One region of the Salinivibrio sp. ML198 genome, then DNA from elsewhere that is predicted to be linked to it. Evidence: riboswitches for the same ligand, from Rfam matches in the RefSeq annotation. Region 1 holds a riboswitch; the other holds the start of a gene.
What was found. Region 1 has a riboswitch for thiamine pyrophosphate ahead of thiD (bifunctional hydroxymethylpyrimidine kinase/phosphomethylpyrimidine kinase). Riboswitches for the same ligand answer to the same signal wherever they lie in the genome.
Positions count from the first base shown of each region.

Region 2: linked by a shared signal. The riboswitch ahead of thiB (thiamine ABC transporter substrate binding subunit) and the one ahead of thiD (bifunctional hydroxymethylpyrimidine kinase/phosphomethylpyrimidine kinase) in region 1 are both predicted to bind thiamine pyrophosphate.

Region 1 is NZ_MUEZ01000023.1:44,865-52,149, forward strand. It holds gene BZG25_RS14390 (ATP-binding protein) at 1-1,441, shown strand, start outside; gene BZG25_RS14395 (bifunctional diguanylate cyclase/phosphodiesterase) at 1,438-3,195, shown strand; gene BZG25_RS14400 (entericidin EcnAB) at 3,244-3,378, opposite strand; TPP riboswitch at 3,506-3,606, shown strand; gene thiD (bifunctional hydroxymethylpyrimidine kinase/phosphomethylpyrimidine kinase) at 3,668-4,519, shown strand; gene BZG25_RS14410 (potassium channel family protein) at 4,633-5,658, opposite strand; gene BZG25_RS16215 (methyl-accepting chemotaxis protein) at 5,833-6,933, shown strand; gene BZG25_RS14420 (homocysteine S-methyltransferase family protein) at 7,014-7,285, shown strand, end outside.
Region 2 is NZ_MUEZ01000006.1:57,465-64,749, forward strand. It holds gene leuC (3-isopropylmalate dehydratase large subunit) at 1-975, shown strand, start outside; gene leuD (3-isopropylmalate dehydratase small subunit) at 985-1,587, shown strand; gene BZG25_RS05530 (DUF547 domain-containing protein) at 1,730-2,521, shown strand; TPP riboswitch at 2,560-2,661, shown strand; gene thiB (thiamine ABC transporter substrate binding subunit) at 2,705-3,700, shown strand; gene thiP (thiamine/thiamine pyrophosphate ABC transporter permease) at 3,706-5,295, shown strand; gene thiQ (thiamine ABC transporter ATP-binding protein) at 5,289-6,011, shown strand; gene BZG25_RS05550 (GGDEF domain-containing protein) at 6,060-7,064, shown strand; gene BZG25_RS05555 (PhoH family protein) at 7,110-7,285, opposite strand, start outside.

The DNA of each region.
Region 1 (7,285 bases):
TGCGATCGGCAATCCTGTGTTTGTCAGAGAATTAGGTGGTCAATATGCGTTAGCAAACCGAGCCTGTTTGCAAGCGGTGAATGTTGACCATGTTACCCAATTGGCTGAGGCGTTTGGTAAAGCGCTTCCTGATGGCATGCGTGACACCCTCAACGCTCTCGATCACCAATTGACTGCCGACGGTGGGCCCGTCCACATTGATGTGACACTGCGCGATGGCCGCACCTTTAAGCTGGCGAAAACCCTGATTCATCACCTTGCCGGTGAGCCTTACGCCATTGTCACTGTGGCTTATGACGCCACCCCACTTTTACAGGCCATGCAAGAGGCTGAGCGCGCCAATCAAGCAAAAAGTGATTTCTTATCGGCGATGAGCCACGAGTTACGCACGCCGTTGAACAGTGTTTTGGGTTATGCGCAGTTATTGCTTAAATCGCCCGATCCAACCCTTTCAGACAGTCAGCACCAGTATGTTGAACAAATCCACCAAAGTGGCCGTCATTTGCTTGCCTTGATCAATGATGTCTTGGATCTGGCAAAAATTGAGGCCGGCAAAACCACCATTAACCCGACCTGGTACCCAGCTATGGCACTGGTCAATGATGCCATTCACACGTTAGCGCCACTTGCCGAACGACAAAAGGTGAGCCTACAAAGCCATTTGCCTCAAGGGCTGGACGGAGAGCTTTATGTGGACCCGATCCGGTTTAAGCAAGTATTGATTAATTTGCTTAGCAACGCGGTCAAATATAACCACCCTCAAGGAAGCGTATGGGTTGACGCACGCGAGGCCGGTGGCAACCTCACACTTTGCGTCAATGACACTGGGATTGGCATTGCATCTGATCAGCTAGCCGGCTTGTTTGAGCCCTTTAATCGTCTGATGGCAGAAGATTCACTGATTGAAGGCGCGGGGGTTGGCTTGGCCGTGACCCATCAACTGGTGGCAAAGATGCAAGGCCGTATTGAGGTAACAAGTCAAGTGGGTGAGGGGAGTTGTTTCTCCGTCACTTTCCCTTATCGGTCAGCGTTGTCATCCGCCGGCTCAGAGGGCAAGGTGTTGCGGCAGGCAAGTTTATCCTTAAAGCAACCTCACCGTGTGTTGTATATCGACCGAGACAGCCATCAGCAGCGACTGATGGCTGATTGCTTTGAGGATTGGCCCTTGCTGACATTGCATTGTGCGCATGATGTCTCACTGGCAGACGCAATGGCACACACATTGGCGCCGTCGCTTTTGATCATCAATGGCGATGATGCTGCAACGCTCCAGGATCATGGGTTGCAATTCATTGAGGGGAGATCCGTGATTGTGCTTGAAACGGAACAAAACAAGCCTCACCACCTGCATACTCCCTCATCGTTTAAGCGGCTCCAGCACCCCGTATCGTCATCCGATCTTGCTGCGGCTATCCAATCGTTACTGGAGGACAGGGAATGATAAAGTCATCATTACAAGCGACTATTTTGATCATTGACGATCGGCGGGAAAACATTGACTTGCTCTCTGCCATGCTCAAGCAAGCAGGATACCAGCACTTGATTGGCTTAACGGATCCGAGTTTGGTCACCGATCACCTTTCCCCAGTTCCGGATCTTATCTTACTCGATATGCGTATGCCGCAGCGCTCAGGACTTATGGTGTTGGACGATCTTAACCATGCCCTCGGTGAGCATTGCCCGCCGGTTATGGTGCTGACTGCAGATAACGATCTGAATTTGCGTAACCAAGCCTTGTGCCGCGGAGCGATTGATTATATCAGCAAGCCGTTTGATTATGACGAAGTGCTTCAGCGTATTCATAATCTGCTGCAGTTACAGCTCAAAACGTTAAAACAGCGAGACCAGGCCGCGCGCTTGCAAATGTTGGTGAATAAACAAACCGCCGCGTTGCGTGCCCTCTCTCTCACCCATTCTTTAACAGGGCTCCCCAATCGTCGAGCCTTGTTAGATGCAGCGGAACGACAATTAATGCGAGGCTCCGTCACTGTGCTCATGATTGCGCTTGATGGGATGGAGGCAGTGACCCAGCACCAAGGGCACTTAATGACAGAGGCCCTGTATAAGCACATTGCGGAGCTGCTGGCGAACAGTACGGTAGCGCGCTCGCATCGAGTGGGAGTGTGGGATAGCTCGAGACTAGTGATGCTGATTGAAGGCGAGGGTGACGATGCGGCGCAAAAAGCGGCGAGGATTCACCGATTGATCAATGGGCACCACACGTTAGAAGGGCGGTTAATGTTCTTACATTGCCATATTGGGATCAGCCGCGCCCATTCTGAAAACGAGGATGTCGCCCAGCTTTTTCGCCAAGCGATTTTAGCCATTCCAACCAATGAGCAGCCTGTGGCTGAGTATCAACCTGAACTCGATAATAAAGCCCAGCGTGAGCATTTGATCCGTACTGAGCTCGGCGCGGCCTTGCAAAGTAACCATCTATCCTTAGTGTATCAACCTAAGTGGCGACTTGATGGGGGGCTGCTGGTGGGGGCCGAAGCATTACTGCGCTGGCAACACCCAACGCTCGGGGCGATAAGCCCCGCCGAGTTTATTCCCATCGCTGAGCGCAGTGCCGATATGATGCAACTGGGCGATAAAGTGTTAATGATGGCACTGGAGGCGGTGGCGCAATGGCGGGCTCGCGCCCTGGTTGACGAGTGCTTTCATTTGTCGGTAAATGTGTCTGCCCAGCAGCTCCGTCATGGTTTTGCCGAGAGTGTGCTGGCTCGCTGCCATGCGACAAATATCCCGCCGGCCATTATTCAATTGGAAGTCACGGAATCGGCACTGATCCAGCAAATCTCGGTGGCATTGCGAGAGCTACAACAATTGCGGGAGGCTGGTATGCATATCGCGTTGGATGACTTTGGCACCGGATATAGCTCATTGAGCTACCTTAAACAGTTACCCGTTGATTGGGTTAAACTCGACCGCAGTTTTATTCAAGACCTAGCCACTAACGCCAGTGACAAACACTTGGTGGGTAGCGTGATTGATTTGGCGCATGGGTTTGGTCATGGCGTGGTCGCCGAAGGGGTGGAAAAAGTCAGCCAGCAGCAGGTGCTGCAGACGATTGGCTGCGACCAAGTACAGGGCTTTTTATATGCAAAGCCGCTTGCTATAACCGACTTTGAGCACATTTTATCGCAAGGTAGACACGCGATGAACGCCGAGATCTCGCCTACCGCGCATTAAATGACGCCTCGGTGCGCTAGATTTGGCCCGCACCGAGGTCACTCTGAATTATTCAGTGGCTTCATGGACGGTTTCTTTAGTGTCCTCCCACACTTTTGATGAGTCTTCTTTTACTCCTTCCCAGGTGTTTGAGCAGCCGGCAACAAATAAGGTGGTGATCACAAGCAATAACGATAGCTTCATAGGAACTCCTGTTCGCACATTTTTTGTCACGCGTATTTTACGCATTACTTATCCTACTCGAACCTCGAAAAAGGCTCCAGCGGCGAATAATACGCTTGCGCTTTGCTTGTGGGGTTAATATCCTGAACACAGTTAGTCGGGGAGCAAGTGATTGCTGAGACTGCGAAAGCAGGACCCGTAGAACCTGATCCAGTTAGCACTGGCGGAGGGAACTGACTCGTTCAGCACACGAAGTGGCACATTCTGGCTCGCTTTGTCTCCTTCCGCCCCTGATGAATAAGGGGCCATTATGAACCTATCTCCACCTGTTATTCTTACCATCGCCGGCTCAGACAGCGGTGGCGGTGCCGGCATTCAAGCCGATATTAAAGCGATTTCAGCCACCGGCGGTTATGCGTGCTCGGTGATCACCGCGTTAACCGCACAAAACACCTGTGGCGTTGAGGCCGTCTCGGCGGTTGATCCTGGTTTTGTCCGCGCCCAGCTAGATGCGGTGTTGTACGATATGCCGGTGCGTGCGGTGAAAATCGGCATGCTCGCCAACCAAGCGATTATTCGCGAAGTAGCCGCCGTGCTGGCGCGATCGCCTCACTTACCGGTGATTTTAGATCCCGTGATGGTGGCCACCAGCGGCGATCCTTTGTTGGATGAACACGCCATGACAGCGTTGATTGAAGCGCTGATCTCACGCGCAACCGTGCTCACCCCCAACTTGCCGGAGGCGGCGCGATTAACCGGTCAGCCTGTCCCTACCTCCATTGAGCAAATGCATGCGTTAGTCCCCGCCTTGCGTCGCCTCGGCTGCCCGTACGTGATGCTCAAAGGCGGCCATTTACACCACGTTCCTGAAAGTGTGGATATGTGGATTAGCCGAGATACTTGCCAAACCCTGAGCGCCCGTCGGGTTGAGACCGCGAATACGCACGGCACAGGCTGTTCACTGTCTGCCGCTATCGCCTCGTTTTACGCCCAAGGGATGACGCCTATCGAGGCCGGGCGCGCGGCGAAGCATTATCTCACCGACGCCTTGGCGCATAGTCAGCAGTTAAAGGTGGGAAGAGGCGCGGGGCCTGTGCATCATTTTTACGCCTACCCAGTCGAAGCGCGTCATCACGATGCGCAAGAAGCCTCAGTCGAATAGGCCGTTTTTCGCGAATAGGGCACGTAAAGCGAGTCCGCCGCTGCTAAGGTGAAGCGGCGGACTGCTCGGGAAAGGCTAACAGCCAGTGTCGCGTGTGATAAATGGTGTCCGAATCACGCCGCCGACCAATGCGGTAAACGCTCGGCAGCAATGTAGAACACGCGATCGCCGGGGGCGACGTCTGTTTTAAGGTTGGGGTTAAGGGTAATACCTTCACCTTTGTCGAGACCAATTAAGGTTGCATCGTATTCATGCTTTAATTGATTGAACAAGGTGCCCACATCCGTGGCGCTCGCATCGGTGGGGTAACGCGCGCAATACTGTGTCATCCCTTGTGCGGTGCTTAATAGCTCGTGATGTAACTGGCTGGAACCCGGGTCGACAGCGGCTTTTGCCAGCATTTCCACCGACACAGACGGCACACACTCGGCGTGCGGATAGTGCTGTTTTAATATTTGGCTGAGTGCATCATCTTGAAAGTAAGCGAGCAGATGCGCGGACGGGTTTTTGTGCGCGCAGAACAGAGCCGCAGACAGGGTAATATCGTCTTCTGGGTTATCGATAATAATGCTCGAAGCACTATCAATCCCCGCACGGGCAATCCCCTCGGCATCGGTAAAGCTGGTTACACGCACAAATTCCACCTCGCCGGGGAGCGGGTTTTCCATTTCGGGACGCACGCAAAGCACAATCGGGCGATCGCCATGCACACCGCTTTGTAGTAGGCGAATGAGCTGGATAGTGCGTTGACCATTCCACCCCAACACCAGAATATGATTTTTCACTGTAAGACTCCGTTTTCCTTGTAATCCACGTCGCCAATAATCGACCAACGCACTGGTTACATGCCCAATCACAACGGCGAACAGCCCTAGCCCACCGGGAATAATCCAAAAGGCGGTAATCCACTGTCCTGCTTCTGTCGCTGGCGAATAATCGCCATAGCCGACGGTGGACGCTGTGACCATTAAGTAATAGATATAGCGGCCGAGTGACTGGGTCATCTCTGTTTCACCGGCGCCGTGTAAAAGTAGCCAGCCAATCCCGCCATAGGCGAGTACCACCAACCCCAAAATACGCCCGTCTAAATGCGCGAAGTGGCTGATAATCCAACGTTTAAAAAGCAACCAAAAGGTCATAGCGTTTCGCTCATTTTCTGCAGAAACGCCAGTATGGCGGGAATTATTATCGGTTTACAGTGTAAATCAAACGATTGGCGCAAAATGGATCACATTTCGCTTGGCTCATCATACATCGCCAATATTAAGCGTTAAAATATTATAAAAAGCTTAATTACTTAATTGGGAGTCAGCGTGTTTATATCTCGTCGTCAACTTGAACAAGAGCAGCAAAAACAAGTCGCTCTGCAGCAAAAAATTGAGCAGATCAACCATACCATCGACGCGCTGAATGCAGAGAAAGAGGCATTGCAGGCAGAGTTAGCCACCGTAGAGAAAAAACGCCAAACGGGAAAAGCCATCGACGCCAACTTATGCCACTTCGGTGACTCAATCAATGCGACGCAATCGTCTCTGGCCACCTTGGCAGACACCATCAACGGTGAAAAAGAACGGGTAACGGACGTGAGCCATCAGGCGGCGTCATGTGCCGAACAAGTCAATGATCTTGCGCGTCATGTGCAGTCGTTATCCGCGCAATGTCAGCAATCGTCGGAAGCAATTCGTGCGCTCGACCAGCATGCCCAAGAGGTGAGCGGTATTGTGAAGTTGATTCGCGATGTCGCCGATCAAACCAATCTTTTAGCGTTAAACGCAGCGATTGAAGCGGCACGTGCCGGTGAGCAGGGTCGAGGGTTTGCGGTGGTCGCCGATGAAGTGCGTAGCTTATCAGAACGTACAGCCAGCGCCACGCAAGATATCACCCAGCTGGTCGAGAAGATTCGCGCTGGGAGTGGGCATGCTTGCACACTCACCGATCAGCTTGCCAGTGACGCGATTGAATATAGCGAGCAAGGCCAACAGGTGGCCGATGCGATGGCCACGCAGAGTGAGCAAGCACAGCATAGCCGTACCACTATTAAAGCCTCTGCGCTGCGTGCTTTTTGTGAACTGGCGAAACTTGACCATATTAGCTTTAAATTTGCGATATACCGCGTGGTGCTGGGTGAAGACAGCATGACCTCGGACGATATCACCGATCACACCCAATGCCGCCTCGGCCAATGGTATGAACAGGGTGAAGGCCAGCAGTATTTCGCACAGTTGCAAACGTTTAAAGCCATTGCCGTGCCTCACGAGCAAGTGCATACCCACGCGAAAGCAGCGGTGGCAGCGTTTCATGCTCAGCAACCCGAGCAAATGGTCACTGCATTAAAAGAGATGGAAAGCGCCAGCATGACGGTGATTGATAAGCTTGAACATCTCGCGATTGAAGGCAGTGAAGAGGTAGCGTAACAACGGGGTGTTAAATCGATAAGCACATGGTAACCTCAAGCTAAACTAAGGATAAATAGCCGAAGGAGGCTGAAGTTACCATGACATCGATAGCGTTACTCGATGGCGGCCTAGGGCAAGAAATTTATCAACGTGGGCCGGATGTGAGCTCGAAGCTTTGGTCGGTCGCGGTGATGTTAAAACATGCCAATATTGTTAAAGACGTGCACAAAGACTTTATTCGGGCCGGTGCGAAAACGCATACCCTGAATACCTACCCAGCGACCCCCACGCGTCTGGCCAAAGCGGGATTGAGCGACAAAATAGACATTATTTACCAGAAAGCCTTCGAAGCGCTGCAGCAAGCGGTGGA
Region 2 (7,285 bases), on a different contig from region 1:
TTTGGCATTGGTACCTCAGAAGTCGAGCACGTGCTGGCCACCCAAACGCTCAAGCAATCCCGCGCCCGCACGATGAAAATTGAAGTCACGGGCAAAACCGCCCCCGGGATCACTGCCAAAGATATTGTCCTAGCCATTATTGGCAAGGTCGGTCATGCCGGCGGCACCGGGCATGTGGTGGAGTTTTGCGGGGACGCTATCACCGACTTGTCGATGGAAGGGAGAATGACGGTGTGCAACATGGCAATCGAATTAGGCGCCAAAGCTGGCCTGATCGCCCCGGATGACACCACCTTTGCCTATTTAAAAGACAAGAAATTTGCCCCGAAAGGCGAGCAATGGCAGCAAGCAATCGCCTATTGGCAAACCTTGCATTCGGACGCCGATGCGCAGTTTGATCGCGTGGTCACCCTCGATGGCAGTCAAATTCACCATCAAGTGACCTGGGGCACCAACCCCGGCCAAGTGGTCAGTGTGCATGATACCGTGCCTGCCCCAGAGACAATGAACGATCCGATTGAACGTCACTCGGCAGAACGCGCATTAAAATATATGGGGCTGACACCCGGCCAAGCCATCAACCAAATCCGTATCGATAAAGTCTTTATTGGCTCTTGCACCAACTCACGGATTGAAGACATGCGTGCGGCCGCCGCAGTCGCCAAAGGGCGACGTGTGGCAGACAGCGTGCATGCCATGGTGGTGCCAGGCTCCGAGCAAGTGCGGGCACAGGCGGAGCAAGAAGGGCTGGATGTCATTTTCCGTGACGCTGGCTTTGAATGGCGCTTGCCCGGCTGCTCAATGTGTTTGGCGATGAATAATGATCGCTTAGGCCCCAAAGAGCGCTGCGCCTCCACCAGTAACCGCAACTTTGAAGGGCGTCAAGGCCGTGAAGGCCGCACCCACTTGGTCAGCCCAGCCATGGCCGCAGCGGCGGCGATTGCGGGCCATTTTGTCGACGTTAACCAATTATAAGGAGGCCTTATGTCAGGCATACACACTCATACCGGCATTGTTGCCCCGTTGGATGCGGCGAACGTCGATACCGATGCGATCATTCCTAAGCAGTTTTTGCAAAAAGTCACCCGCACCGGCTTTGGGCAGCACCTGTTTCACGATTGGCGCTTTTTAGACGATGCGGGCCAGCAACCGAACCCCGAGTTCGTGCTTAACCAAGCACGTTACCAAGGCGCTAGCGTCTTGCTCACCCGCGAGAATTTTGGCTGTGGCTCATCCCGCGAGCATGCGCCTTGGGCGCTGGATGATTACGGGTTTAAAGTGATTATCGCCCCCAGTTTTGCCGATATTTTCTATGGCAACTGCATTAATAACCAAATGGTGCCGGTGACCCTTGAAGAAGGCCAAATCGATGCTTTATTTACGTATGTGGCAGAAAATGAAGGCGCGACTGTAACGCTAGATTTGCCCGCCCAAACCATCCGTGCCGGTGAACACTGCTTTGCCTTCCAGATGGATGATTTTCGCCGTCATTGCCTGTTGGAAGGGTTAGATAGCATCGGTCTGACGTTGCAGCACGAAGCCGATATCTCACGCTTTGAAAAACAAATACCAGACTTTTTGGTGTAATACGCCCTCCAAGAACGCCAATAAGCGCGGTGTTACCCGTACTTATTGGCGCTTCAACCCATTTTTTCCATCCTCAATGAAACCAACCGCTGACTCGCTTGGTCTAGTCTCAAAGAAGGTTTGATCGCATTAAGGACTGGCAATGCAAAAACATTTGGTAATTCTGCTCTGGTTAGTGTTTCCGATCATCAGCCAAGCCGCGCCCAAAGCGGATTACTGGGCAATGTGGGATGCCCATAACCCTGACAGCCAAGCCACGTTTACCCATCACAGCTGGCAAGTGTTACTCGATAAGTATTTGCAATCTCAGGGGCAGCACACCTTATTTAACTATGCCGCGGTCACGGATAACGACAAAGCAACCCTCGACCATTACATTGACATGCTCACCGCGCGCGACCCACGTACCCTGACCAAAGACGAGCAATACGCGTATTGGGTTAACCTCTATAATGCGGTCACGGTAAAACTGATTATCGCCGAGTACCCGGTCCGTTCCATCACCAAACTCGGTGGGCTATTTAGCTTTGGCCCTTGGGATGATGAAGTGGTTACCATCGCTGGCGAGCCGCTCACTTTAAACGATATCGAACACCGGATTTTACGCCCGCTTTGGCAAGATCCGCGTACCCACTATGCGGTCAACTGTGCCAGCCTTGGCTGTCCTAACCTTCAGCCACAAGCCTTTCAAGCAAGTGCACTTGATGCACAGCTCGAGCACGCCGCCTATACCTTCATTAACAGTGATAAAGGCGTGAGTCAGCAAGGGGAAAAATGGCAAGTTTCCTCAATTTATGAATGGTTTGAAGCTGACTTTGGTGGCGATAAGCTAGGCGTGATCGCTCACATAAACCAGTATCGCGATATTCCATTGCCACAAGAGGCAACATTGGAATACGACTACAACTGGGACCTTAACCAACTCGGCAACTAAAAGGCTTGGTTAACCCTAAGCCAATCAGTACAATACCAACGTACTCATTGGGGAGCCTCACGGCTGAGATTGCGCACTGCGCTAGACCCATCGAACCTGATCCAGCTAACACTGGCGTAGGGATTGAGACTTGATGTTGCCATCAACTTGCCTCAACACCCACGCCCAACTTAGGAGCGTGCTGTGAAAGTTTTTACCTCTGTTCTCACTCTGGTTTCTTTATCGCTATTATCACTCGGCGCCCGCGCCGCGGACCCGCTTACTGTCTATACCTATGACTCCTTTATTGCTGAATGGGGGCCGGGGCCTAAAATTAAAGCGAAATTTGAACAGCAATGCGATTGCCAACTTGAGTTTGTGTCTCTCGACGATGGGGCCGCCTTACTTAATCGCCTGCGCATTGAAGGAGAAACCACCCAAGCCGATATCGTACTCGGTATGGATACCAACTTAATGAAAGAAGCCGAGCGCAGTGGGATTGTTGCCGAGCACGCGGTCAATACCGAGCGCCTGCAAGTGCCTGGCGGGTGGGATAACAAATACTTTATCCCTTACGATTACGGCTATTTTGCCTTTGTGTATGACACTACTCGTTTGCTCGACCCACCCAAAAGCCTCAAAGCCTTGATTGAGGAGCGCGATGACATCAGTGTGATTTACCAAGATCCGCGCGTATCAACGGTCGGTCAAGGGCTAATGCTTTGGATCCAAAAAGTGTACGGCGATAATAATCAACAAGCATGGCGCGATCTTGCCGATAACACGATCACTGTGACCAAAGGCTGGACCGAAGCTTACAACATGTTCCTCAATAAAGAAGCGGACATGGTGCTCTCTTACACCACCTCGCCGGCTTACCACTTAGTGGCCGATGAAGACGATCGCTTTGCCGCCGCCATGTTTGAAGAGGGGCACTATATGCAAATCGAAGTCGCCGCTAAATCAGCCTATACCGATCAGCCGGAACGTGCGGATGCGTTTTTACAATTTATGCTCAGTGATGCGGCACAGTCAGTTATCCCAACCACTCAGTGGATGTATCCGGTCACCGATGTCAACTTGCCTGATGCCTTCTACACCTTGGACAAACCGCAAGAGAGCTTGCTGTATCAGCCTGATGAAGTGATGGGCAATCGCCAGCAATGGGTGCGTGACTGGCAAACCGCGCTGGTTGAATAGCCAAGATGCTCAACCCTTCTCGAACCTGGCCGGGCAGTATTGCGGCCAGCTTGGTCGTGGCTTTGATTGGCAGCGCACTCTGGGCGTTATTCTCTCACAGCCACGATTTGTCACTTGCCTCCTTGTGGCAAGATACCTACTTGCGTCATGTCACCTACTTTAGTTTTAAACAGGCCGCTTTGTCCGTTGTACTTAGCGTTGGGCTAGCAGTGCCAGTCGCTCATGCGCTGTCTCGCCGACAATTTCCAGCAAAGGCATGGCTGCTGAAGTTATTCGCCATGACCTTGGTGCTGCCGGTCTTGGTGGGAGTATTTGGACTGGTTGCTATCTATGGCCGTAGTGGCTGGATTGCACAAGCTTTCGCGCACTTCGATGCGGCTATGCCGTTTTCTATTTATGGCTTAAGTGGCATTTTACTCGCCCATGTGTTTTTTAATCTCCCTTTTTCCGCCCAATTAATGGTGCAAGCCTTAGAGGGGATCCCAGCCGATCAACGCCGTCTTGCTACCCAGCTAGGGCTCAAAGGCTGGCAACGTTTTAAGCACCTAGAATGGCCGTATCTACGCCAAAGCTTGCCTCATATCGTGGGGCTAGTATTTATGTTGTGCTTTACCAGCTTCGCGACTGTCATGGCACTGGGCGGCGGGCCGAAAGCGACGACCATCGAGCTGGCCATTTACCAAGCCATTCATTTTGATTTCGATTTACAAACGGGTGCTGTCCTCGCGCTGTGGCAAATGCTGCTATGCGGGGCCATCGCATTTACCGTGCAAACCTTGACGCGCCCGCTGCCGAGCACACCCAGTGAAGTGCTGCCGCTGCCTGCGTCTTTGGATAGCCGTGCGGCCAAGTGTTGGGATGGCCTTTGGATTGGCCTCGTTTTGCTACTGGTGTTACCGCCTCTCGGCGTGGTGATTGCACGCGGGTTGAACCCCAGCGCATTAGCGGTGCTCGGCGATAGCGCACTGTGGCAAGCAACTCTGCACTCGCTGTTCATTGCCACGGGCGCAACCACCTTTGCTTTTGTGTTAGCCGTGGCGGTGATCTTAGCCAGTCGGCACTGGCGCTTACATGGACGAAAAAAACAGGCGGACGGCATAGAAACGCTCGGTGCCATCATCCTGGTAGTGCCAAGTATCGTGCTCAGTACCGGGCTTTTTTTGCTGTTTCGCCAGTTTAGTAACGTATTCAGCTTAGCGCTGTGGCTGGTAATGACAGTGAACGCCCTGATGGCGCTGCCTTATCTTATCAAGGTCTTGAGTGCCCCCGCCTTCCAGCTCGCTCAGTCATACCATAACTTGTGCGCCACCTTAGGCGTCAGAGGCATCACGCGTTTACGTCTGATTGAGTGGGACTGTTTACGTGCACCTATTGCGCGCGGTGTCGCGGTGAGTTTTGTGTTATCCATGGGCGATCTCAGTGCCATCTCCTTATTTGGTAGTCAAAACTTTCAAACCCTGCCCCTGTATTTGTTTCGCTTAATGGGCAGTTACCAAATGGAAGCGGGCGCCGCCGCGGCGATGCTATTACTGCTCACCAGCTTGGGGTGTTATGCCCTACTGACGCGCCTTATCCAATGGAGACACGCATGTTAACGCTTTCCGATGTTCAGTATAGTTACCAACAAGATTGGATGACCTTTGATGCCCATATCGCCCCTGGAGAGATTGTGGCCGTGCTTGGGCCCAGCGGGGCAGGCAAAAGCACCTTACTATCACTGATTGCCGGGTTGATTGCCCCTGATAGTGGCGAGATTGCTATTGATGGTAAGCCAGTGACAACAACCCCCGCCCACCAGCGGCCACTGTCTATCTTGTTCCAAGAGCATAATGTCTTTACCCATTTGTCGGTGTTCGACAATATGGCGATTGGCTTATCACCATCACTGAAACTCACCGCTACCCAGCGGGAAAACATTGAACAGGCAGCGCAATCGGTCGGCTTAAGCGACTATCTCTCTCGCCTGCCCGGCCAATTGTCAGGCGGGCAACGACAACGTATCGCACTGGGTAGAAGCATCGCACGCAACCAACCTTTATTGCTGCTCGATGAGCCCTTCTCCGCACTCGATCCCGCGCTAAAAAAAGACATGCTGATGCTAGTTAAGCGTACCGCCCAAGCGCAAGGCACTACCGTGGTGATGGTCACCCACCACCCTGAAGATGCTCAAGCCATTGCCTCTCAGTTTCTTTATCTCGATGATGGAAAAGTCTGTCTTCACCGTCCGGTTGAGGTGCTCAATCATCCACCCGCGATGATGCAAGGTTACATGGGCACCGCTGACGATTCGTTCCGGGTGGCATCCCCCTGATAGGCTTCTATACTAAGGAAAACACGGAAGAATCCAAGGAGGCGCCTTGTGGCCGCCAGCAGCATCCAGATCCTCGACTCGATTGTCGACTTTACCGCTAAAACGGAAGTCGATGCGATTACTAAAAGCTTGCTGACCTCAATTACCGAGCTTACCCCAGTGAGTGAAGTGGTGCTACTTGATTACTGCGCCGATATGCAGCCTGCCTTCACGGTATTAGGCACCAATGACAACAGCGCTTTTCAGCAAGAGAACATCCATCAAATTGACGCGCTGCTTGCAGAATGCCTAGCGACACAAGCGGTGACTCAACACCATACCAATGATCATGTATTGATTGCTGTCCCCATTTATTACGAAAAAGAAGAAGGTGTGAACGGTGTTTTATGCGGCCGCGCCACAGATCTCAGCCAGGAACAACGTGCTCTAGTGGCAGGATTGACGCGTATTTACGAGAACTATCAGCAGATTATCATGGCCAGCGAGCGTGACAGTTTCACCAGCTTATTTAATCGCAAAGTCCTCTCTAAAAAGCTGGATCTTATTTGTGATCGCCTAGCACAAAGCGAGGCGACATCAGATAGTGACTCCGACAGCTCGCTCTCACCTTGGGTGTGTATTTTCGATGTTGATCACTTTAAGCAAATCAATGATAACTTTGGTCATGTATTTGGTGACGAGGTCATCTTGTTACTGGCTTCATTGATGCGCCAGACCTTCTCGTCACAAGACACCTTGTTCCGGTATGGCGGCGATGAATTTGTGGTGCTGTTTCAGCCCTGCTCGCGGGCGATGGCAGAGCAAAAAGCCAACACCTTTATTGCTAATGTCAACGCTCGAGATTTTGGTGCCGCTCAGACCGTGACTATTTCCATGGGCGCGACACGGATTGAACGTGGACAACTCAGTACCAGCACCATCTTAGGCAATGCGGATCAAGCGCTCTATCACGCCAAACAAAACGGCCGTAACCAAGTCGCTTTTTATGATGACTTACTGCAATCTGGGGTGATAAAAACCTTTGTCGCCGAGGACGATGTTGAATTGTTTTAGCTCATGGAGAAAGGTGGCGGCTTGATGACCACCACCTGATATCCACTACAAATTCTCTTCGGCAAATTCAGCCAACCGACTACGCACCACGCCATTGAGGTATACGCACGCACTGCCCTCAAAGTTTTTAAACCGCTCGACAATGTAAGTTAGCCCTGATGTCACTGGGGTTAAATACGAAGAATCAATTTGCGCTAAGTTCCCCGAGCACACCAGCTTGG